Regions from separate parts of the Peribacillus sp. NPDC094092 genome, predicted to be linked through region 1. Evidence: riboswitches for the same ligand, from Rfam matches in the RefSeq annotation. Region 1 holds a riboswitch; each other region holds the start of a gene.
The links. Region 1 has a riboswitch for cobalamin ahead of ACQKNS_RS01620 ((2Fe-2S) ferredoxin domain-containing protein). Riboswitches for the same ligand answer to the same signal wherever they lie in the genome.
Positions count from the first base shown of each region.

Region 2: another riboswitch for cobalamin. It lies ahead of ACQKNS_RS25280 (hypothetical protein); the one in region 1 lies ahead of ACQKNS_RS01620 ((2Fe-2S) ferredoxin domain-containing protein).
Region 3: another riboswitch for cobalamin. It lies ahead of ACQKNS_RS07540 (ribonucleoside-diphosphate reductase subunit alpha); the one in region 1 lies ahead of ACQKNS_RS01620 ((2Fe-2S) ferredoxin domain-containing protein).

Region 1 covers NZ_JBNNUC010000001.1:339,919-351,588, forward strand. The annotation lists gene ACQKNS_RS01595 (cobalt-precorrin-5B (C(1))-methyltransferase) at 1-632, opposite strand, end outside; gene ACQKNS_RS01600 (precorrin-8X methylmutase) at 638-1,285, opposite strand; gene cobK (precorrin-6A reductase) at 1,298-2,068, opposite strand; gene ACQKNS_RS01610 (sirohydrochlorin chelatase) at 2,065-3,021, opposite strand; gene cobJ (precorrin-3B C(17)-methyltransferase) at 3,040-4,677, opposite strand; gene ACQKNS_RS01620 ((2Fe-2S) ferredoxin domain-containing protein) at 4,692-5,060, opposite strand; cobalamin riboswitch at 5,211-5,401, opposite strand; cobalamin riboswitch at 5,604-5,799, shown strand; gene ACQKNS_RS01625 (hypothetical protein) at 5,783-5,953, shown strand; gene ACQKNS_RS01630 (energy-coupling factor ABC transporter permease) at 5,974-6,717, shown strand; gene ACQKNS_RS01635 (energy-coupling factor ABC transporter substrate-binding protein) at 6,719-7,030, shown strand; gene cbiQ (cobalt ECF transporter T component CbiQ) at 7,017-7,793, shown strand; gene ACQKNS_RS01645 (energy-coupling factor ABC transporter ATP-binding protein) at 7,812-8,657, shown strand; gene ACQKNS_RS01650 (YozQ family protein) at 8,754-8,972, opposite strand; gene ACQKNS_RS01655 (alanine/glycine:cation symporter family protein) at 9,159-10,580, opposite strand; gene ACQKNS_RS01660 (class I adenylate-forming enzyme family protein) at 11,006-11,670, opposite strand, start outside.
Region 2 covers NZ_JBNNUC010000009.1:7,962-13,898, reverse strand. The annotation lists gene ACQKNS_RS25285 (ABC transporter substrate-binding protein) at 145-1,095, opposite strand; gene ACQKNS_RS25280 (hypothetical protein) at 1,099-1,644, opposite strand; cobalamin riboswitch at 1,802-2,021, opposite strand; gene ACQKNS_RS25275 (AAA family ATPase) at 2,211-3,167, shown strand; gene ACQKNS_RS25270 (DUF58 domain-containing protein) at 3,200-4,360, shown strand; gene ACQKNS_RS25265 (DUF4129 domain-containing transglutaminase family protein) at 4,357-5,937, shown strand, end outside.
Region 3 covers NZ_JBNNUC010000001.1:1,568,407-1,574,343, forward strand. The annotation lists gene ACQKNS_RS07535 (manganese-dependent inorganic pyrophosphatase) at 1-694, opposite strand, end outside; cobalamin riboswitch at 987-1,167, shown strand; gene ACQKNS_RS07540 (ribonucleoside-diphosphate reductase subunit alpha) at 1,306-3,603, shown strand; gene ACQKNS_RS07545 (ribonucleotide-diphosphate reductase subunit beta) at 3,649-4,701, shown strand; gene ACQKNS_RS07550 (flavodoxin domain-containing protein) at 4,673-5,110, shown strand; gene ACQKNS_RS07555 (hypothetical protein) at 5,231-5,398, shown strand; gene ACQKNS_RS07560 (cold-shock protein) at 5,439-5,636, opposite strand; gene ACQKNS_RS07565 (hypothetical protein) at 5,835-5,937, opposite strand, start outside.

The DNA.
Region 1 (11,670 bases):
AGATGCTCGCACCCACTTGCTTTGGCAACACTGATAGCCTGGACGATGCTTGCCATATAGGCTGAACTGGAAAAAGGGACGACAGTGCCCCTTGTTCCTAGAATGGAAATGCCCCCCACAATCCCCAAGCGGCCATTTAATGTTTTTTTCGCTATTTCTTCACCTGCAGGCACGGAGATGACCACTTTCACTCCTCTATCGATCTTAAATTCTTCCAATGTTTGTTGCACAGTTGTTAAAATCATTTTGCGCGGAACAGGATTGATGGCCGCTTCTCCTACAGGAACAGGAAGCCCGGGTTTGGTCACACGCCCCACACCTATCCCTCCATCCAGGATAATCCCAGGGGCATCCGACCAGCTGACAGTAGAGATAATATGTGCCAGATGGGTGGCATCTGGATCATCTCCGGCATCTTTGATCGTTTCAGCACTAACCGCATTTTCCGATATTTCATATTTCTCAATAGTGAAAGTGGCATCTCGCCCTATGGGCAAGGAAATCGTGGCTTCCTCAAGTGCATCCCCCGTGATCAATGCAGTCAATGCCGCTTTGGTCACGGCAGTCGAACATGCCCCTGTCGTATACCCATGACGCATTTGCGAGGGGTCTTTTTTCACTTTCTTTTCCATGATTTTTAACTATCAGCTAAAAGGGAAATCGCGTTCAATGCAGCAACAGTGACAGTACTTCCACCTTTTCGGCCAATATTCGTAATGAATGGGACTTCCGTGATTTTGGCGAGTTCCTCTTTCGATTCTGCTGCAGAAACAAACCCAACAGGCATTCCAATGATTAAGTCCGGTTTAGCTATCCCCTCTTTAATAAGGCGAATGAGTTCAAGTAAAGCTGTAGGTGCATTACCAATGGCATAAATGCCCCCTTCATTTTCCTTTACGGCTTTTTGCATCGAAATGATCGCCCTTGTCGTATTCAAACGTTTTGCTTCGACCATCACATCCGGATCTGAAATGTAGCAATGAACGTCCCCGCCGTGTTTTTGAAATCTTTTTTTGCCTGTACCGCTCTCGATCATTTGCACATCCGCAATTACATGTCTACCTTTGCGAATGGCTTCCACACCAGCTTGAATGGCATTTGGATGGATGATGACACTTCTTCCCAATTCAAAATCCGCTGAAGCATGAATGACCCGGCGGACGATCTTCCATTCATCTTCAGAAAAATCATGATTGCCCATTTCTTCTGCTATGATCGAGAAGCTATAATCATATATTTTGTCTGGGTCTACCGTTAGTGGTTTAAAATCCGTTTTAAAATCCATCTTGCATTCCTCCTATTTTTCATTTAGTTGCTTATTCAACTCGGTGATGACATGATCAAAACTGGAATGGACATTTTGATAGTCAACATCCGGTCGAGATATCATAATCGTCTCTATTCCACATTCCAACGCAGCTTCCAATTTCTCATCAACCGCACCGACCTTGCCACTTTCTTTCGTTATCATCAATGTAACCCCATACTGTTCATATAGAGCTTTATTTAATTCTTTGGAAAATGGACCCTGAATCGCAACGATATTTTTTTGTTCAATGCCCAGCTGCGCACATTTTTCCATATTGTCCATTCGTGGCAGCATTCTCGCTATGACTCTGGTATTCTCTAGCCCTACCAATACTTTTGCGAACACCGCTAGCGTTTTACTTCCGGTCGTGAGCATGATGACTCCCCGTTTTTCAGCGGCAAGTTTGGCAGCCTCCTCATAATCACGGACAACTATCAATTTATCATTCTGAAACCGTTGACTTTCACGCTCATAACGAATATAAGGGACATTTGCTGCCTTTGCTCCGTTAAGGGCGTTTTTGGATGCTTCTTCGGCAAATGGGTGACTTGCATCAACTACAGCCTGAAAACCTTTTTCAAAGATTAAAGATGTCATATCCTCTGCAGTTAATCGGCCAATCCGGGTGGATATGCCTGCATCGTGCAAACTTTTAGCCGCCGATTCGGTTACAACAGTTGCCAAAACCTTGAATCCCACCTGCTGCATCTCAATCGCTAATTCCCTTGCATCACTTGTGCCCGCCAAAAACAAAATCATTTTGACGTCCCCACCACTTGTCCATCGTGATCATGGTGATGATCATGATCGTGGTTATGATCGTGATCGTGATGATGATCGTGATCATGATGGTGATCGTGATCATGATGGTGATCGTGATCATGATGGTGATGATGGTGGGCATGTCCATGTTCCTCGACATGTTTACGATAGTTTTCCAAATCACGTGCCCCGCTTGATCTGCCTTCACTAGCTTCAATTACACGTTCATGCAGAATGTTCTGTAACGTTGGATGATATCCAAAATACTTTGCCAAAATGAATTCTTGATCTTGATATTGCTCTTGATAACCTTTCAGCATATCTTCCATTCTTTCCATCAACACCCCTGTGAAGAGGAAATATGGCAGCATCACTACTTTTTTCGCCCCTAAGCGGATGCATCGTTCAATACCTTCGTCAACGTGTGGGTCCGTTACACCCATGAAAGCTGCTTCGACCCAATTTACGTTCAACTTTTCCCATAATAATCGTGAAATTTTATATATATCACTATTTGCATCAGCATCACTGCCACCTCGGCCAATTAGCAATACTGCTGTCCCATCCTGTTCAGAGGTTGTATCGAATCCCGCTTCCTCAAGACGGTCTGTCAGGATTGTCAATATATCATGGTGGACCCCGATCGTTTGGCCATATGTGAATTTCACTTCTGGATACTTTGTTTTCCCATCCTCTATTTCAGCTGGGATATGTAATTTCGAATGTCCTGCATGCAACAAAATGATCGGTATGACGATAACTTCAGAAGCCCCTCGTTTTACACAATTATCAATGCCTTTGGATATATTCGGTGCCGCAAATTCCAAGAAGCACGTTTCTACAAGGAAGCGCTCTTCCAATGCCGGAATCATATTTTCAATAAAATGAAGGACTTCTTCGTTTCCCGAAGCCAAGCGGCTTCCGTGTCCTACGAACAAAACTGCTTTCATTTACTTTCCCCCTCTTGATTAGTCTTCACAAGGCGCAGGCTCTATGTTTATTTTGGGAGCGATGTCCTGATAAGAAAAATTCTGTATCTTTTTCGAACGTTTGAAGTATTTAAAAAGCCGCTCATTTGGATGGGCATTTTGCTTATACTCCGCGACAATGTCCGTAATCAGTTCAACCAGCTGTTCCGGTTCGATGCCTTCTGCAACAGGCTGACCTGGATGGGCTGTTCTTCCAACCGGTTTAGCCCCAAGAAATAAGTCAAACTTCCCTTTTCGGAAGACAATCCCGATATCATCCATCACAGCACTATAACAAGCCATCCCACACCCATTAAAACCGATGTTAAGTTCCTTGGGCATTTTCATTCCGCCAAGCACCCGATGTATTTCATCCGCATAAGGAATGGATTCGGTTTTTTCACCATCACAGAAATCACATGCTTTTAATGACAGTACATCCCCAATCGGTGACAATAAAAAGTTTGCAGATTGCAATTTTCCCGTAATGACTTCCGGATCCGTTGTCGGAATCTTTAATACGATTTTATGATTTGGCGTATATTCCATCGTGCCCTTTTCCCCGACAACTTCCGCAAGTGTCATCATTTGTTTGGGAGTGAATTGTTTATTCGCCACACCTGGACTAACGGCAAGTTCGAATACCGACTCCATTTTTTGCTGAACAATTGGCTCAATGGATTGCAAAACGGTTTGACCCTTGACTCTTGACAGTGCTTCCATTGCCATTTCAAAGGAAGCTGGCTTCTTTTCAGGTGCTTTTGTAAGTAATCCAACTCCTCCAGCAGATTCGGTAAAGGCTTCTTGATCTAATGCCCACGGTTCCGCTTCCTTTTGCAGACGCTGATGCGGCTTCAATGGTTGCTTTTCCGAATTCAAAGTATATTTCCTTTGATAGCCTCTTGGTGTGATGATTTTGTCATCATATAAAAAGGTGGATGAATTACCAATGATGACGGTGGTCAGCATCCCAATATCGTGATTCAACATATCTTTCAAATTGGTTATGACAACATCCTGCCTATCGCGATATGCACTTTTCACCAACCCGACAGGTGTATCGGGCGAACGGTAGCGAAGGAGAATTTTCTGTGTTTCAACAATTTGCCTGGTCCGCCTGCCGCTGCGCGGATTATACAGGGCAATGACAAAGTCTGCCATTGCAGCTGCTTCAACCCTTTTAGCGATCAGTTCCCAAGGTGTTAAATGATCACTGAGACTGATCGTACACGAATCGTGCATGACTGGTGCCCCAAGTAAAGATGCACAAGAATTGATTGCAGAAATGCCAGGAATGACTTCAATGCCCACTCCAGTTTCTTCTTTCCAGCCTTTTTCAATCAATACTTCATAAACCAACCCAGCCATCCCGTAAACTCCGGCATCCCCGCTGGAAATTACCGCAACTTTCTTACCCAGCTCCGCTTGTTTCACTGCTTCCTGTGCACGTGATACCTCTTCTGTCATCCCCGTACTAATAATCGTTTGATCTGTAAGCAGTCCCTGAATGAGTTCAACATAAGTTTTATAACCAATGATGTAGTCACTTTCTTGAAGGGCTTCGACAGCACGTTTGGTAATGTGTTCAAAATTCCCTGGCCCAAAGCCCACGACGAATAATTTACCTTTTGTACTCATTAAGACATCTCCTTTTACGCTTTGTTCTTTGAAATACCCGTATGAGCAGGAAAATCTGGATTGGGTGTCATTTCCCCATCATTGAATTGGTAGATCATTTGTGGAACAAACTCCCCATCATCGATATGGCTGACAATCTGGCGACCGAAATCAGGCGTTTCCACTCGATACCAGTTTCCTTGGGGATAGGCAATCACAACACATGCATCCTTACATCTTCCGTTACACCGTGTCCTGGTTGTATGGATTTTCAAGTCCAGTCCTTTGGAAGCAATTTCATCGCGAATCGCTTGAGTTACTTCTTCCCCGCCCTTTTTCATGCAGCTACTCCCATTACAAATCAACAAATGTGTATTTGTACCCATTAAGTTCCAAGTAGTCATCTTCTTCCTCCTGCTTCAGGGAAAAGGCAAAATAAAAAACCTTAACAATAAGAGTTAAGGTTTAAAAAAACTATATGAATGAGGAGCACCAGGCAAGAATGCCCAATCTCCCAAAATCGTCATAGTCCTTCTACCTTTCCCTCCGAAAAGTATCATGCAATTTTAAAAGCAGGTTTCCTGGCTAACGCTTCATTTTACTTTGTCCCTTCCCGGCAACAATGCCAGTGGTTATCGACAATTTCATCAGCGTTTACAGTAGCGGGGGCTGCATCGGATTTTCACCGATTTCCCTATTATCCCTTGCTTATTCAAACAAGAGCACTTTTAAAATGAAATATTTGGTTTTAATATACATATATAACTAACTTTATCTATCATATAACAACTTTATGAAAATTCAATAGTTTATTCCGACTGTTTAGAAAAGTTTAATAGTGTATATTCTGCCACAAGCCTTTCCTTGCAACAAACTTAGTCAAAAAAAAAAAAGATAGTGTAGCTGGAATTATTTCTTTATGGTACACTATACGAGAATTTTCTAAATAATTACATAAGTTTTATGGTGTTGAATTTTTCGGAATTCAGCTTAAAAGGGAAGCCGGTGAAAATCCGGAGCGGTCCCGCCACTGTAAAGGGAAGTCCTATTACTTTAACTTTAATCCACTGTCAAATGAGATGGGAAGGATGTAATGGGATGATGAACCAAAGCCAGGAGACCTGCCATGAAGCGTGAAACTGTTTCAACCTACGAGGATGGGTGTGCGGATCAGGCAGAAAGGCCCATTGTTGGTTTATGCTGCAAAATTCCTGTTCATTACGCACTTCTTTCCTTTGAGAGAAGTGCTTTTTATGTTGGGTGCGCCTTTCTTCTCAAGATTGATCAGAAAAATTAAAAGTGTTGAAGGGAGAAAGAATGAAAAGAACCAATTGGAAAACCATTTATTTTGTCATTTTACTGCTTTTTGTTCCAAAACGGGCCATGGCCATGCATATCATGGAGGGCTTTTTACCCATTGAATGGGCAATATTCTGGTGGGCCGTGACGCTTCCATTTTTAATCTTGGGTTACCGGTCCATTAGAACCAAAGTAAGGGAAAATCCAGAAACAAAAATGATGCTTGGCCTATCGGGTGCATTTGTATTTATTTTATCGGCCCTAAAGATCCCTTCCGTTACGGGAAGTTCTTCACACCCTACCGGAGTTGGTTTGGGTTCCATATTATTCGGACCATTGGCCATGAGTGTCGTTGGCTCAATCGTTCTGTTATTTCAAGCTGTTTTACTGGCTCACGGAGGATTGACGACATTAGGGGCCAATGCATTTTCCATGGCTGTTTGCGGACCGCTCATTGCTTACTTCGTCTTCAAGGGCGCAACTAAATTGGGATGGTCATTTTCACTTGCCGTTTTCTTGGCAGCTGCTTTTGGAGATTTGGGTACTTATGTGGTAACTTCCGTTCAACTTGCTCTTGCTTTTCCATCCGAGGTAGGAGGATTCATGGCCTCTTTCAGTAAATTTGCAGGGATTTTTGCCCTGACCCAAATTCCCTTGGCAATCAGTGAGGGGTTATTGACAGTCGTCGTGATGAATTTCTTGAAAAAATACAATTTGGGCGAATTGAAATTGCTGCGAGTTTTATCTAAGGAGGCCCGTTAACATGAAAAAAAGTTTATTGCTGCTTTTCCTGGTCGTCGTTCTTGCCACCATACCGTTAATCACACAACAAGGAACGGAATTTGGCGGTGCCGATGGGGAAGCTGAAGAAGCCATCACTAAAATCCAGCCGGAATACAAGCCATGGTTCAACAGTATTTGGGAGCCGCCCGGTGCAGAAACCGAAAGCTTATTATTTGCGCTGCAAGCTGCAATCGGAGCTGGTTTCATTGGTTATTTCATAGGTGTAACGAGACAAAGGAATAAGCAAGCCAAACAAGAAATTCCTGAAAAATCGAAGCATGTTACTCATTGATAAATATGCCTATTTCAATGGGCTAAAGGATGTACATCCGTTGGAAAAGATGGTTTTTGCACTCTCCCTTTTGCTATTTTCGTTAACGGTAAGGGATATGATCGTTTCGCTCATCACTTTTACGGTGATGAGCGCTTTAATCATTTTTGCGGCAAAAATCCCGCTTTCTTATTATCTTAAATTACTTCTATTACCAGGATTTTTTATACTATCAGGAACAATTACCATCCTTATTTCTTTTACAAGCAAATTTACTTCGATTTCGAATATAAGGTGGTCCTGGAAGGTCGGGAACTGGCAAATATTCATCAGCGATGACAGCGTAGGAACAGTGATCAATTTGATCACTGTCGTATTAGGCAGCATCAGCTGTTTATATTTCCTTACCTTAACTACACCCATTACCGTCATCTTATCGGTGATGAGAACACTTAAAGTGCCTTCCTTATTGATCGAATTGATTGAATTGACCTATCGCTTCATCTTTATCTTTTTAGAAACAGCTTTGGCCATTCACCAATCACAAGCTTCACGGCTGGGGTATGGTTCGTTAAGGAAAGGCATTCGATCTCTTGGATTACTGATCTCATCATTATTTTTAGGAGTATTGCAGCGCTCTGGACATTTGACGATGGCCATGAACGCAAGAGGCTATCAGGAGAACCTTTCCTTTATCGAGGATACTTACACCTATTCCTTACGCAATTGGCTTATCGCGATTTTCATACTGGGAAGCTTGATATTCATTAATGGAATTTTGTAAATTGGAGGCAAACCAAGAATGGACGAGCATATTTTTCATATAGAAGGCCTCACCCATCAATTCGCAGATGGAACGTTCGCTTTAGACAATCTTTCGCTAACGATCCAACAGGGTAAAAAGATAGCATTATTAGGCAATAATGGTGCCGGCAAATCGACTTTATTCCTCCATTTAAATGGGCTTTTACAACCTACATCAGGTAAGATCAGATTTAAAGGCAAGAAAATGAAATATGACCGTAAATCATTACTATCATTACGAAAGCAAGTCGGGATCGTTTTTCAAGATCCCGACTCGCAGCTTTTTTCCGCTAATGTACAACAGGATATATCGTTTGGACCGATGAATTTAGGATGGGATAAAAATGCAGTCCAGGAGAAAGTAAATTGGGCAATGGCAGAAACGAAAGTAACCGAACTGAAAAACAGACCCACACATTTTTTGAGCCTAGGGCAAAAAAAACGTGTCGCCATTGCAGGGGTACTCGCCATGGAACCCGATGTGTGGCTCTTGGATGAGCCTACTGCTGGATTGGATCCTTATTTCTCAAGACAGATCATGGGTCTGCTGGACAGTATCCACCTCCCTGACAAAACGATAATCCTATCAACTCATGATGTTAATTTAGCTTATCAATGGGCTGATGAAGTCGTTGTCATGAACGATGGTAAGGTCATATACCAAGGAGACCCTGTTTCCGTTTTCCATGATGAAGACGTTTTGCTGCAGGCACATCTGGAGAAGCCATGGGTTTTTGAAATGTTTCAAGCCCTCCTTCAATCAAGGGAACCTGCAGAAGTGCACCTTTTCCCAAGAACGAAGGAAGAATTGCTTTTAATGTTGGAGACTGAAAGGATCTATTAATTAAGCATCCCCTAGCTTTTGTTTCATCCAAAAGCTAGGGGATATCTTTAAAATAGCAGGCGATAATTCTTGATCCAAAAAAACGAAAATCTATAATTACTTATCTTCCTCAGATCTTTCTTTTGCAAGCTCAATATCACTTCCGTTTACATCATCAACGACTGCTTTTATTTCGCCTTCCGCATAAGTATCCGAAACTTGTTCGTGGGTTGTAGCCAGTCCAGAAGATAAATCATCTTCCCGCTTATAATCATTAACTTCATATGTTCTTCCTGCGATTTCTGAAGATTCATTTTTTGTTTGCTTGCTATCCATTTTTTTCACTCCTAGTTTTTAAATTGTCCAATCATCAATTGACAGCAGTATTAAAGACAAAGGTATTTTGTGTAAAAACTGAAGCAATATTCAATAATGATAAAAAAGGAGGGAAAAGGCAAAAAAAGCTTACAAGTAAAATCCCCTTTCAAGGACTTTACTTGTAAGCTTATTGAGAGTTTAGGCTTACTTCTTCACATCCGTATTATCGGAAGGGTCACCCCAACATTCCACATTCTTCAAACCTTTAATATTGTTCACATGGAAGACAGGATTTTTCCCACTTTTCTTTTGCTTTTGATAATCCGCCAGTGCAGCAAATGCAATCTTCCCCAGTAATGCTATGGCAACCAGGTTGATAATGGCCATAAGCGCCATCAGCAAGTCAGCCAGTCCCCAAACAAAATCCAATGAGGCAAGAGAGCCGAATATCACCATCCCTACGACTGCTATACGATAGATGTTTAACCAAACCTTATTTTCATTGATGAAGCCAATGTTTGACTCTCCATAATAATAGTTGCCCACAATGGAGCTAAAGGCGAATAACAGTACAATGATGGCAAGGAATATACCCGCCCAAGATCCCAATGCCGTTCCAAGGGCATTTTGGGTAAGGACGATTCCATCCGTTTCCTTCGATGTATAAAGACCTGAAAACAAAATGATGAAGGCAGTCGAACTGCAAATGATGAGCGTATCGACAAAAACACCTAGTGACTGAATGAGCCCTTGCTTGACGGGATGACTGACATCCGCCGTCGCGCCGGCATTAGGTGCACTACCCATCCCTGCTTCATTTGAAAATAGGCCGCGCTTGATTCCCTGCATCATGGCTGCTCCCAGTACTCCACCAGCCACTTCTTTTATTCCATTAAATGCACTTTCAAAGATCAGAACAAAAACACCCGGTAACTCGGTAATATTCATGATGATGATAATCAACGCCACTATCACATAGGCTCCTGCCATGATCGGAACGATGACTTCAGAGACCTTTGCAACCATTTTGATCCCGCCAAAAATGATGACAGCCGTGACGATTGCCAGAATGACAGCCGTCACCCACTTTTCAATCCCAAACGATTCGTTGAATGCGCTTGTAATCGTATTGGCTTGCACCGAATTGAAAGCTAGTCCAAATGTAAGCGAAATCAACACAGCGAAAGTGATGCCCATCCAGCGGGCATTCAATGCTTTTTCCATATAATACGCAGGACCGCCGCGGAATGCATCCCCATCCCTGACCTTATAGATTTGAGCAAGTGTACTTTCAATGAAAGCCGAAGCAGATCCGATCAGTGCTATTAACCACATCCAGAAAACGGCTCCAGGGCCGCCCGTCGTGATCGCTATGGCAACACCTGCAAGGTTACCCGTTCCTACCCGGGAAGCCGTACTAATACAAAATGCCTGAAAGGATGTCACACCTTTTTTTTCCGCAGTGGCCCCTTCGCCCAATAGCCGGAACATTTCCCCTACCATTCTGAATTGAACAAACCTCGTGCGGACGGAAAAATAAAGACCCAATCCAATCAACATGATGATCAGTATGGAAGACCATAACACATCATTTGTCCCACTAATAAAATTTTCTAAGATCTCCATTAAAACAAACCCCTCTACTTCATGCTAATTATTATTATAAAAACATATACAGCTATAGTTTATTTCCCTATTCATTGGGGAGATAAACAAATGAAGCCATAAAAAAAGGAAATTCCGTAATGAATCTCCAATACAATAATATATTATATCCTAACATTCTATTTTTTTCATTCATGAATTGATGGAATCTATCGAAATATATACTATTTCAATATCATTTCCTTTGATTAAAAATCTTTCTTCACTTCATTTAACATTGTCTGCAACGTTAATTAAATACCTAATCAAATCAACTTAAATATAGAAAAGCCTCACACGACCTGTTTCCAGGTTAACGTGCGAGGCTTATTTTGCATTCCTCTCTCTTATATTCTGGTTAGCTGTTGGCCTCAATGTTGAAATTAGATCTTTTATGTCTGCCACTCCTATATGGTTAGAATACCTTGTGCAAACATCTTTCTTAATTCTTTCTTATCAATTTTTCCAATTGGCGTTAATGGAAACTTATCTAGAAAATAGATTACTTTTGGAACCATATACTTTGAGGTTCTTTGTTTGCAGAAAGCAATTAATTCCTCACTAGTACAGTTCAAACCTTCCTGCAGTGTTGCAATCACACACACTACTTCTCCCCAATCTGGATGGGGAACACCTATGCAAGCACTTAATGCAACAGAAGGGTGCAGGTTCACCACCCGCTCAACTTCTGAAGAATATACGTTCATCCCGCCTGAAATGATCATATCTTTCTTTCGATCCACAATATAAAGGTAACCGCTTTCATCCCATTTACCAATATCACCTGTGTAGAACCAGCCATCACGGATGTATTCCTCGGTAAGATCGGGTCTTTGATAATAACCTGCCATCATCGCTGGCGATTTTACGATAATTTCGCCAAGCTCGGAAGGTTTTACATCATTTCCTTCATCATCAATTAGTCGGATTTCCGTAAGAATGCATGGTTTTCCACAACTTTTCAAAACTTCCGAATTGTTATGATAAGCCCATACATGAGCGCTTTTCGATAGTCTTGTAATGACAATATTACATTCAGTCATGCCATATTGCTGGCGCATGATGGGCCCGA
Region 2 (5,937 bases), on a different contig from region 1:
TTATATCTTATGAGTGGAATGCATTCATTTTAGCATAAACAAGTCAGAAAGGAAGTTTCCTGAAAATGTACAAAAAAGCCCTGATGATTGGTGGGGAAAAGGAAAAGGATGCGCCAATTAATTTTGGCGCATCCTCCTATCGTGTTATTTGAATAAGTCAGGATAAACAGTCTTTGCTGCGAGTTCAACAGCTTCCCCGATTCTTGGTCCAGGACGTGACATGACATTTTCATCAAGCAAATGGACGTCATCGTTCTTCACTGCATCGATATCTTCCCAGCCCTTACGCGATTTAATTTCACCAACGGCATCATCTGCATACGTGGCGGTGGTGATGATGGATTCAGGGTTCCTTTTGACGATTTCTTCATCCGATACTTTAACCCAGCCTTTTTGGTCATCAAAGATGTTTTTTATGCCGGCGGTGTCCAGGATTTCATTTTGGAAGGTCTCTGATCCTGTTGTATAGATTTCCGGAGCAGGGCTAATTTCAAAGTATGTTTGTTCCTTTTCATCTAAAGTTTTCACTTTTTCTTCGACACTTGCAATTTGGGATTTGATATCTTTCACTAATTCATCCCCTTTTTCGGCAACACCCATCACTTTAGCAATCTGCCCGATATCACCATATACATCATCGAAATTTGCTGCAGATTTAATGATGAATACAGGGATGCCGGCATCTTCGAGTGGTTTCAATGCCGTTTCATCACCGATGGTATAAGCTATGATGGCATCAGGTTTCAAGGCAATGATTTTTTCAGTATTAATATTAACGGAGTCTGAAACATGTTCGATGTCCTTCGCTTCCTCTGGATAATTATCGAAGTCTGTCACGCCAACGACTTTATCACCCTGTTCAAGGGCAAATAAAATTTCCGTATTGCTTGGCTGAAGTGACACGACCCTTTCCGGGATTTTCTCGAATTTTATTTTCTTGCCAGTATCATCAGTAACGGTATAGTCCTTGATTTCTTCGACCTTTTTAGTATCTTTATTATCCTTTGAGGATTGATCATCGTTCACTCCGCATCCGGTAAGGAAAAGCGTAAGCATCAGCATGGAAATCCAACTGAATCGTAGGTTTTTCTTCATTATTTATTCCTCCGTTTTCTTTTTCATTGGTTTGGTTGGATAGGATTTACTTATAAAAGGAATCTCCTCGATCCCTTGTTGCTTATTGACGTAGATTGCCATCACGAATAATACATTTGCAAGCAAATGAGCATAATCAAAAAGAATTTCCGGTATTTCCTTTTCAAGACTTACCTTGTGTAAAGCTCGCACGGACTTCTTGGCTTCACTTCGGCAAGTATGCAAAGTACATGCTGCGGTTGATCCTTGTGGAAGGACGAATGTTTCGATTTGGTCCTTCACTTCAGCGACATACCGGTCGTAAATTGCACTTAAACGGTCGAGATCATCGCCGGTAATGGCTAATTTCCCACGGACTGAACCGTTTAAATGGTAGGCCATGGGCAACAATTCCATTAAGTCGCGGTGGACAACGGGGACGTCCTCAGTAAGCGAGGCGGCCAAGCCGATTTGTGTCGTCAATGAGTCTGTGCGGATTTCAAAATCAACGGTCGATACGGACTCACGCATGTATGGGTAGCATAAAAACCGAAAGTCTTTCTTTGCCATAAACCCTCCTCCTTTTACATATTGGGTGAATGACCTCCGTATTGCTTTTCCCAGCAAGACAAATAGCCGACCAAGGGTTTTGGTCGGCTTCGGGCATCTATGTATCTGTAGTAGAAAAAGATGGGAGAGCCGTACAATCTCCCATCTTCCGAAGAGCATAATACGATGAAAAAAGGCAGGTCTCCTGGCTTGTGCGTCATTTTACTCTAAGAACCTTCCCATTTGGGTTAAATGGCCGGTGATCGGCGTGTGATTACATCCTCAAATAGTGGTAAACGTCTTATTTCATTAGCACTTACAGTTGCGGAAACAGCTTCGGTTTTAAACCGAATTCCCTATTAAGCTGACAATGCAGCACCTTTTTCTGCAAGGTTCATATTCACTTAGCAACAGTTTACCATACCTTTTGCAGTAGGCCGCATTAATATTTTTAGACAAATTCGTTTATGGTTTACCGAATATCTAGTAAACTTACAATGTAAGGTTTAATTGGAGCTTAATGTAAAATTTTTGACATAGAAAAGATATGAAATAATAGTGAGATTGTGAATCCCGGGAGGTAGAGAATGATTTATAAGCAGGTCAATCAAAAACTGGAAATGGTGCTGGGGAATATCGAGAAGGTCATTATCGGAAAACGGGATATAGCAGAACTAAGTATCGTGGCACTCCTTTCCGGTGGACATGTCTTATTGGAGGATGTTCCGGGCGTGGGGAAGACAGTCATGGTAAGGGCACTGGCAAAATCTATAGGTGCAAGATTTAAGCGAATTCAATTCACACCTGATTTACTTCCTTCTGATGTTACTGGTGTTTCAATCTTCAATCCTAAGGAACAAGAATTCATTTTTAGGCCTGGTCCGATAATGGGCCATATTATTTTGGCTGATGAAATCAACCGGACATCGCCGAAAACTCAGTCTGCGTTGCTTGAAGCCATGGAAGAGGCAAGTGTGACGATTGATGGTGTCACAAGGGGATTGGAGAAGCCGTTCTTCGTGATGGCGACACAAAACCCGATCGAGTACGAGGGGACGTATCCGCTTCCGGAGGCTCAATTGGATAGATTCCTATTAAAAATGAAAATGGGCTATCCAGGTGTGGAAGAAGAGATAGAGGTTCTTCATAGAGCTCAATACACGGTACCGCTTGAGGAGCTGGAATCCGTCATCACCTTGGATGAATTGATAGAATTACAGGCTGAGGTAAAGGCTGTGATAGTGGATGACACAATAAAACGATATATTGTTGAATTGGCGAATCGAACACGTACGCATGAAGGGGTCTATCTAGGTGTAAGCCCGCGTGGATCGATAGCCTTGATGAAGGCAGCCCAGGCTTACGCGCTGATCCAGGGCAGGGACTATGTTCTGCCGGACGATGTTCAATATTTAGTTCCATTTGTATTTTCCCACCGGCTTATTTTGAAACCTGAAGCGAATTATGATGGCTTCGATGCTGGAATGGTGATTCATGAAGTTGTGGCCACAACACAAGTGCCTGTGAAGCGGGCTATGACCTAATGCGCAAATTCATCAACATTTTAAGGGGAAATATGAGTGTGGTCGGACTTGTATTACTCATGACCGTTTCTTTTTGCTATGCAATGTTTCAAGGCGGTTTTGTCAGTTGGTTCATTTTTTATTCATTTTTGCCGTTTTCTGTGTACGCTTCGATTCTGCTGTTTTATCCGCTGCATGATTTGACTGTCGAGAGAAAGGTCAATAAAAGGGAATGCCAGGCCGGCGAATCTGTTGAAATAGCATTGACGTTTACCCGTAAAAACCGGCTGCCCCTATTATTTATGGTGGTAGAGGAGGAATTGCCTCAGCGGCTGGAAGATAGGGGATTCCAAAGGAAAATGATTATCTTTCCGGGATTCAGGCGTACCTTCAACATGTCATATACCTTGGAAGACATGGAGCGTGGAGAACATTCATTTCAATCGATCCGCTTTTGGATTGGGGACTTTTTCGGATTGGTGGAAAAGGAAGCGATATATAGTTCACCTCTGAAAATAACCGTTTTTCCTCGTTATCATGAGCTTGCCCACAGTGATCTTGATCGAGTGTTCAATCAGGGGGCAGTTATTTCAACAAAGAAAACACAACGGGAACATTCAGTGGTTTCCGGAGTAAGGGAATATCAGCCAGGCGATCAGTTGTCATGGATTAATTGGAAGGCGACGGCAAGAACGAGTGAAATCATGACGAAGGATTTTGAAGTGCAGAAAAACCGGGATGCATTCATCATGCTTGATGGAAAGCCGTCGGATTTATTCGAAGAATCCATTGTGATGGCGGCATCCGTTGTCCACGCCATGTTAAAGAAAGGCATGCAAATTGGGTATGTGAGTATGGGATCAAGGATGGTCATACCGGCAGCAGCTGGCAATAACCAGAAACGAAAGATTTTTTACAGACTTGTTAAAGAAGAGCCGAGTGCTGTAAACGCATTGAACGAAAATGTCAGGAAGGGAATTCTTCCGGCAAACGCTGCTGTGATATTCATCGTGTCAGACTTAACTTTAGAAAAGGTGGACAAATTGAGTGCATTCCGGCCTGATCAGGGATTAATGTTATGTGTGAAGAAACAGGCAGATCTTACTGATGAGGAAAGGTTGTCAAGTTCTACAGCAGTTTCGAGGGGGATAAGGGTTAGCTTTTTTGAACATGGCCAACTAAAGTTTGATAGATCAGAGGTGATGGCAAAGTGAATGTCACTACCGAAAAGTTGGAAAGGTTCATGCATGTCCTGATGTATGCATTTGGTCTGGTGTTGATTACCGAATGGTTAAGGCCTGTCGATAAACTCACCGATACAGGTAATATCGTCATTTTTCTCTTATTTTTGCTTTATTCCCTGCTGCTGCATTATTTCCGCATACATTGGTCAATCCGATTCATTCTCATTATTGCTTATATAATGATTTCATTACAGTTCCTCCATTCAAAAGACGCTTTATTTCAATTGTCATGGCTGAAAGGGTTTCTAGCTGATTTTACGGGCAATCTTGGTTTTATATATGATGGGAATTGGGAGTCGATCACAAATCCATTTCGAACGTTGCTATTTTTTGTCCTTCTTTGGCTTGTAACATATTTGATCCATTACTGGGTGATGGTGAGGCAAAGCATCTTTTTCTTTTTCATGTTAACGGTGATTTTTATATCTGTACTCGACACATTCACTCCTTATGTTGGGGATATGGCAATGATTAGAATATTCATCATCGGCTTCTTGATGCTAGGCCTTCTATCCTTGCTGCGACTGACGATACAGGAGGGGATTCAGTTTCCGATGGCTTCCATCAATAAGTGGATCTTGATGCTGACCGGCATGATATTGGTAAGTGTCCTTGTTGGTTTCGCTGCCCCGAAGCTCTCTCCACAGTGGCCGGACCCGGTGCCTTATATTACTTCTTATTCTAATAAAGCGGGGAAAGAAGAAGGTGGTTCGAAGCGTAAAAGTGTCGGGTATGATGAAGACGATTCGGAACTTGGCGGTTCGATAGAGCCGGATAGCTCCATTGTTTTTTATAATGATGCCCCTATAGGACATTACTGGAAAGTCGAGAACAAGGATATTTATACAGGTAAAGGGTGGGTTTCCAAACTGGAAACGGACTTTCGCGCTTTTTCCAACGGACAGGATATGGCATCTTTAGATATTCACGACGTTCCTGAAGTGGTGAGAACAGAAGAAATGACGGCAAAAGTGTCCATGACGGAATCATATTCCCATATCCTTCATCCGCAGTCTGGGTATTTAAAAAGGATTGAGGCCAAAAACGGGATGGATTTCAAATATTATCAGGGTATGGACAAAGTTATTTCCGAACAGGATAATGGCGAACGACTGTCCCTGAAAGAATATGAGCTTAACTATGATATGCAGAGTTTTGATATAGCTGAGTTAAGGAAAATAACGGATCGCGACGGATCGATGGATTTAATAATGGAAAAAAACACTCAGCTTCCAGAGGGATTGCCAAACCGGATATATGAATTGGCCTCCCGGCTTACAAGGAATGAAACGAATTGGTACGATAAAGCAAAAGCCATTGAGGATTATTTTGACGGACCTGCATTCATTTATTCTAAGGACGATATTCCGTATCCGGAGAGCAATCAAGATTATGTCGATCAATTTTTATTCGAGACGCAGATAGGGTATTGCGATAATTTTTCCAGTGCAATGGTCGTATTATTAAGAGCCGCCAATATGCCCGCAAGATGGGTAAAGGGTTATACGGAAGGGGAAAAATCAATCCTTGATGGCGAATCCGTTTAT
Region 3 (5,937 bases), 1.2 Mb from region 1:
CTTGCTTAGCAAGGACTTCGTTCGGATCTACAGCATTGACCTGTGCTATCTCCACTTTAGCCATTCCCATGGAAAATTCCTTTGCATCAAGGGTAATAAGCTGGGCAATCGTTTTGTCGCTCAAGTCAGCTCCGGCTTTCAACAATTCCAAGCCGTATGTTTCAGCGTCGACTCCCGCAATGGCAGCCAGTTCCATTGCTGCTGCAACGTCTTGCTCCGTGCATGTAGGAGATTTGAACAATAACGAATCGGAAATGATGGCAGATAACATAAGACCTGCGATTGCTTTAGGGACTTCAATTCCGTTTTCTTTATAAATTTTATTTAAAATGGTTGCCGTACAGCCAACTGGTTCCGCACGGTAATATAGTGGATCGCTTGTTTCAAAGTTAGCGATACGGTGATGGTCGATAACTTCCAACACACGGACTTGGTCAATATCTTCAGCACTTTGCTGGCGTTCGTTATGATCGACCAGGATTACGCCTTCAGCTTCCCCTGCAACTTTTTCCACGAGACGGGGAGCTTCGAATTTGAATTGGTCCAATGCATATTGAGTTTCACCATTCACTTCACCCAGACGAACTGGTTCAGCGTTGATACCTAACTGCTTTTTCAGGTCTGCATAAGCGATTGCTGAACAGATTGTGTCTGTATCCGGGTTTTTATGTCCAAAAACTAATACTTTTTCCAAGATTTTATCCCCTTTTTCTTAAAAATTTTTCCGCGAATCCCCTCAATCAATAAGGGAGAGCCACCTTTACTAGACAATTTATTTTAACACAAAATCGCGTAAAATCAGCGCTTGAATTACCCAATCCCCAATAAAATCTTTCATTCCTTCACACTCTGCAATCAATTTGTCAATAGATAAGGGTTGGTTTTTTTCAAATATATTAGTTGAATTATCATCGTATATGGCTTACGATAATATAAGCAGAAATACTAGATATTGATTACATAAACATTATTAATAACTATATATAGAATTTTTTATAATCCAAGGTGCCAGTGATGGCTGAAAAGGGAATCCGGTGTAAACCCGGAACTGTCCCCGCAACTGTAAATGTGACGAAATGAGAAACCCACTGTATAGCTCTCTATACGGGAAGGACTCAAAGTAGGATGATCATGAGTCAGGAGACCTGCCTTGAATTTTTCACGTTTCTTATTCTTCGGGGATTGAGATGATGAAACGATAGTTTAACGGCTATTTTTTCATGGCTTTTTTATTCTATCGTTTGATCCGCTCAATTCATTGGGCGGTTTTTTTATTTTAGCGGAAGTTAACAAGGAGGATTATTAATGACTCAAACATATAACTCTACCATAAGTGAAAGTGACACAGAAACGAAATCCATCCAGCTCGAGATGTTATCAAAGGAATTCGAAGGCCATCTCGATATGGAAAAGTTCAAAAAGCGTTTTACAAAATGGCTAGATCGCAAAAGCGACTCAACCGAAGAACAATCATCAAAAAAACTGATTCAGCTCGCTCTTGAAAGTGTGGATATCGATGCTCCGGATTGGACGTTCGTTGCTGCAGCAGAACTGTTGAATACAATGTATAGGGATGCACAAGCCAATCGAGGTTATGAAGGCAAGAGATATGGCTCATTCTATGAGCTGATCGCGGAACTCTCCCAGCTTTCAGAAGGTCAGCGTTATCCCATTTATAAATCAGAACTGCTATCTTCATATACGAAAGCGGAAATTGAGGAATTGGGTTCGGTGATCGACCCGGAAAAAGATAAATTATTCTCGTACATAGGCATCTACTTATTGAACGACCGCTATCTGGCCCGCCCTCGAAAGGACAAGGTCTACGAACTGCCACAAGAACGTTTCATGATCATTGCGATGGAAATCATGCGATTGGAAAAAACGGAGCACCGCCTGCAACTTATTAAAGAAGCATACTGGGCCATGTCCAATCTTTATATGACCGTTGCGACTCCTACACTCTCCAATGCAGGTAAAACACATGGACAGTTAAGCTCTTGCTTTATCGACGCAATTGAAGATTCCATTGACGGAATCTACCTATCAAACTACGATGCAGCAAAAGTATCTAAATTTGGCGGCGGTGTCGGCCTTTACGTCGGTAAGGTTCGCTCGCTTGGTTCAGATATCCGGGGTTTTTCTGGAAACAGTTCTGGCACGACTCCCTGGATTCGACTATTCAACCAGACAGCTGTAAGTGTTGATCAATTGGGTCAACGTAAAGGTGCCATCGCGATTTACTTGGATGCCTGGCATAAAGATATCATGAGCTTCCTCGATTTAAAAACACAAAACGGAGATGACAGATTAAAAGCCCATGATATTTTTACAGGTGTATGCATACCCGATTTATTCATGGAAGCTGTACGCGACAGAAAAGAATGGTATCTTTTCGATCCGCATACCGTTAAGCAAACCCTTGGATTTTCACTTGAAGATCTTTATGACGAGAAGAAAGGCGAAGGAAGCTTCAGGAATCATTATGCACTTGCTGTCGAGGCCGCAGAAAATGGCACGCTTCCAAACTATGGCTTTGAAAAAATCAAGGCGATGGACATCATGAAAAGCATCATGATTTCTCAATTAGAAGAAGGCGTACCTTATATGTTCTACCGCGATGAAGTGAATCGGAAGAATCCCAATAAACATAAAGGGATGATTTATTGTTCTAACCTTTGCACAGAGATTGCCCAAAATCTTAGCCCTTCGACGATCACGGATGAATATGAAACAGAAGATGGAAATGTTGTTGTGGTTCGTAAAAGCGGCGATTTCGTAGTCTGCAACCTTTCATCCATTAACTTGCCCAGGGCGGTGGGCAGCGATGTTTTGGAAAGATTGATTCCCATTCAGATCCGCATGCTGGATAATGTCATCGATGTGAATAATCTTCCTGTCAAACAAGCATCCATCTCGAACAAACGTTACCGGGCAATTGGTTTAGGAACGTTTGGATGGCATCATTTACTTGCCACACAGAATATTTATTGGGAATCCGATGAGGCTGTACACTATGCAGATGCTTTATACGAAAAGATCGCTTACTTAACAATCAAGGCATCCAACGAATTGGCCAAGGAAAAAGGATCATACCCATATTTTGAAGGATCGGATTGGCATACAGGCGACTATTTCGAGCTTCGTAAGTATACAGATCAAAAATGGATGGATTTAAAAGCGGACGTTCAGGAACACGGGACCCGTAATGGATATTTAATGGCCATTGCCCCCAATTCTTCGACAGCTAAAATCGGTAATTCCACTGATGGAATCGATCCTTTGTATGAAATTGAATTTTACGAAGAAAAGAAAAACTTCAAATTCAAGGTGACCGCGCCCGGCTTGACGCCAAATACGTATGAATATTATAAAAAGACGAGATTCAATTTGGACCAACTGGAAAGCATCAGGCAAAATGCAGCCCGCCAACGCCATATTGACCAAGCAATCAGCTTTAATCTGTATGTACACAATACAATCAAAGCGAAGGTCCTATTGGATATCCATTTAACGGCATGGGAAAGCGGATTGAAATCAACGTATTATGTTCGTTCGACTTCTTCCGAATATGAAAATGCCTGCGAAAGCTGTTCAAGTTAACGACAATCATAACCCAGTAATCTTTTCTTAAAGGAGTTTTCACGAATGACCAATCATATCAAAAAGATTCGGATGCTCGAGCCTACGCATCCAACCAAAGCAACCGGTGTTTTCAAAGGAGAAGCTTCAGGCTTCCTCCTTTGGAACGATATTCAGTATGAGAAATTCTATGATACCTATACACAGCTCATCAATAACTTTTGGAAGCCTTCGAGCGTGAACATGATCCAGGATAAAAAGCAGTGGGGCGAATTGGACGAAGATATTCAGGACGCTTTTCTCGATATCCTTACGATGATTGCTGGAATGGACAGTCTTCAAACGCCAACTTTAGTAGAAATCCTTCGGTACATCAAAGATCCGGCGGCAAAAGCCATCCTGGCCAACATGGCCCAGCAGGAATCGATCCATAATGAATCTTATTCCTATATCCTTGCTTCCTTGATTCCCGTAGGCAAGCAAAAACAGCTTTTCGACCGCATTAAAGAACACCCTGAAGTGATAAAGCGTAACCAACCGATCGTTGATGCTTATCAAACGTTCGTGGACGATCCCAGCCCTCAGCATTTATTCGAGGCACTGATCCATTCAACGAACCTTGAAGGGATATATTTCTATCTGGCATTCGCCTTTTATTATAATTTAGGAAGACAAAATTTAATGACTGGTTCAGCTACGATGATATCCTATATTCATCGCGATGAAATGGTCCATTTCGATTTCATTGGAATGCTCGTTCAAATCTTGATGTATGAATATCCTGAGTTAAATAATGAGGAAAACACGAAGTTCATCTATACTACGATTGAAAACGCAGTCGAACTCGAAAAAGAATGGTCTGAATATATGCTCGAAGATATCCAAACCAAAGCCGATCTCGATTTGGAAGAATTCAATGAGTACATCGAATATATCGCCAACAAACGATTACGAATGCTGGGCCTTGAAAATTTGTATAAAGAGTATGGCGAGAATCCGATGCCATGGATCAAAACGTTCGATGATGAATCGATCGGACTTACCAAAACCGATTTCTTCGAACAGAAGTCAAGGACATACAGTCAAGTAAATGCCAGCAATGGGTTCGATGAGCTGTAAAGTTGCCATTGTCTATCATTCTGCCGGCGGCAATACAAAAGCGCTTGCTGAAGCCCTCGCTTCCCTTTTACCTGATGCTGGACTATATCGAATGAATGAATTTGACTTACGTACATTGCCTGATTACGATGCTTTGATCATCGGCACCTATACATGGGGCAATGGGGAGCTTCCTGCTAAATCAGCAGCCTTTTATAAAGAACTGGAACAGTTGCCTATTGCTCATCTGAAAACGGGAGTCTTCGGCACTGGTGAAACCAACTATCATCATTTTTGTGGGGCCGTCGATCATTTCCGGGACATGTTATTTGCCAAGAGCCAGTTATTGGTGACATTGAAAATAGAACAGATGTATCAAGAATCGGACTTGCCCAGACTTCAAAAGTTCGCCTGGCTTTTCCAGGACTGATTGAAAGGGGATATGCGTTTTCACATATCCCCTTTCAGCGTTTTTTAAAAAACTTGCCTCCCCCTATCATGGCAGCGGTAAGCATGAAGTATAATGGAAGAAAAAAGGAGATAATATCCAATGACTGAAAATATAACCCAGTTCCTTCCTATCCTTTTTATGCTTGTGCTTGTCGGATTCGTTATATTCATCGTGTTTTCCCTGGCAGGGCATTTTAATCGTTCTAAACGGATTGAAGAAAAATTGGACAAAGTATTAAAGGGAATGGCCGAAAAAAAGGAAAAATAAAAAGACTCCAAAAATGGAGTCTTTTTTTATATGCGTTCAATTATTTTTGAACGTTAGCTGCTTGTGGTCCACGAGCGCCTTGCTCGATTTCGAAAGAAACTTCTTGGCCTTCTTCAAGCGTTTTGAAGCCTTCACCTTGGATAGCTGAGAAATGTACGAATACATCGTCTTGGCCTTCAACTTCGATGAAACCGAAACCTTTTTCTGCGTTAAACCATTTTACTTTACCTTGTACCATGATAGTTCCTCCTGTGTTTGGAAAAATCCATTTTATTACTATTTTTGGTTCTGGATAATGTTTCAAGAGGAATCCTATTACAGTAAATCCTTCTATCAAACTTATTCCGAACAAAAATAATTACTTATATTATATCATGGGAATTCCTAAAAAAACAAGATTATCGCAGTAAATCAACCGACAAATTATCCTAAAATTCTACATATTCCTCTTCTTGCTTTGTCGGAAGCCTTCGTCCAATAAGTAGCGCTCCGCCTCAACTGGACTCTCGAAACACTCCTCAAGGTTCGATCCTGAGTAC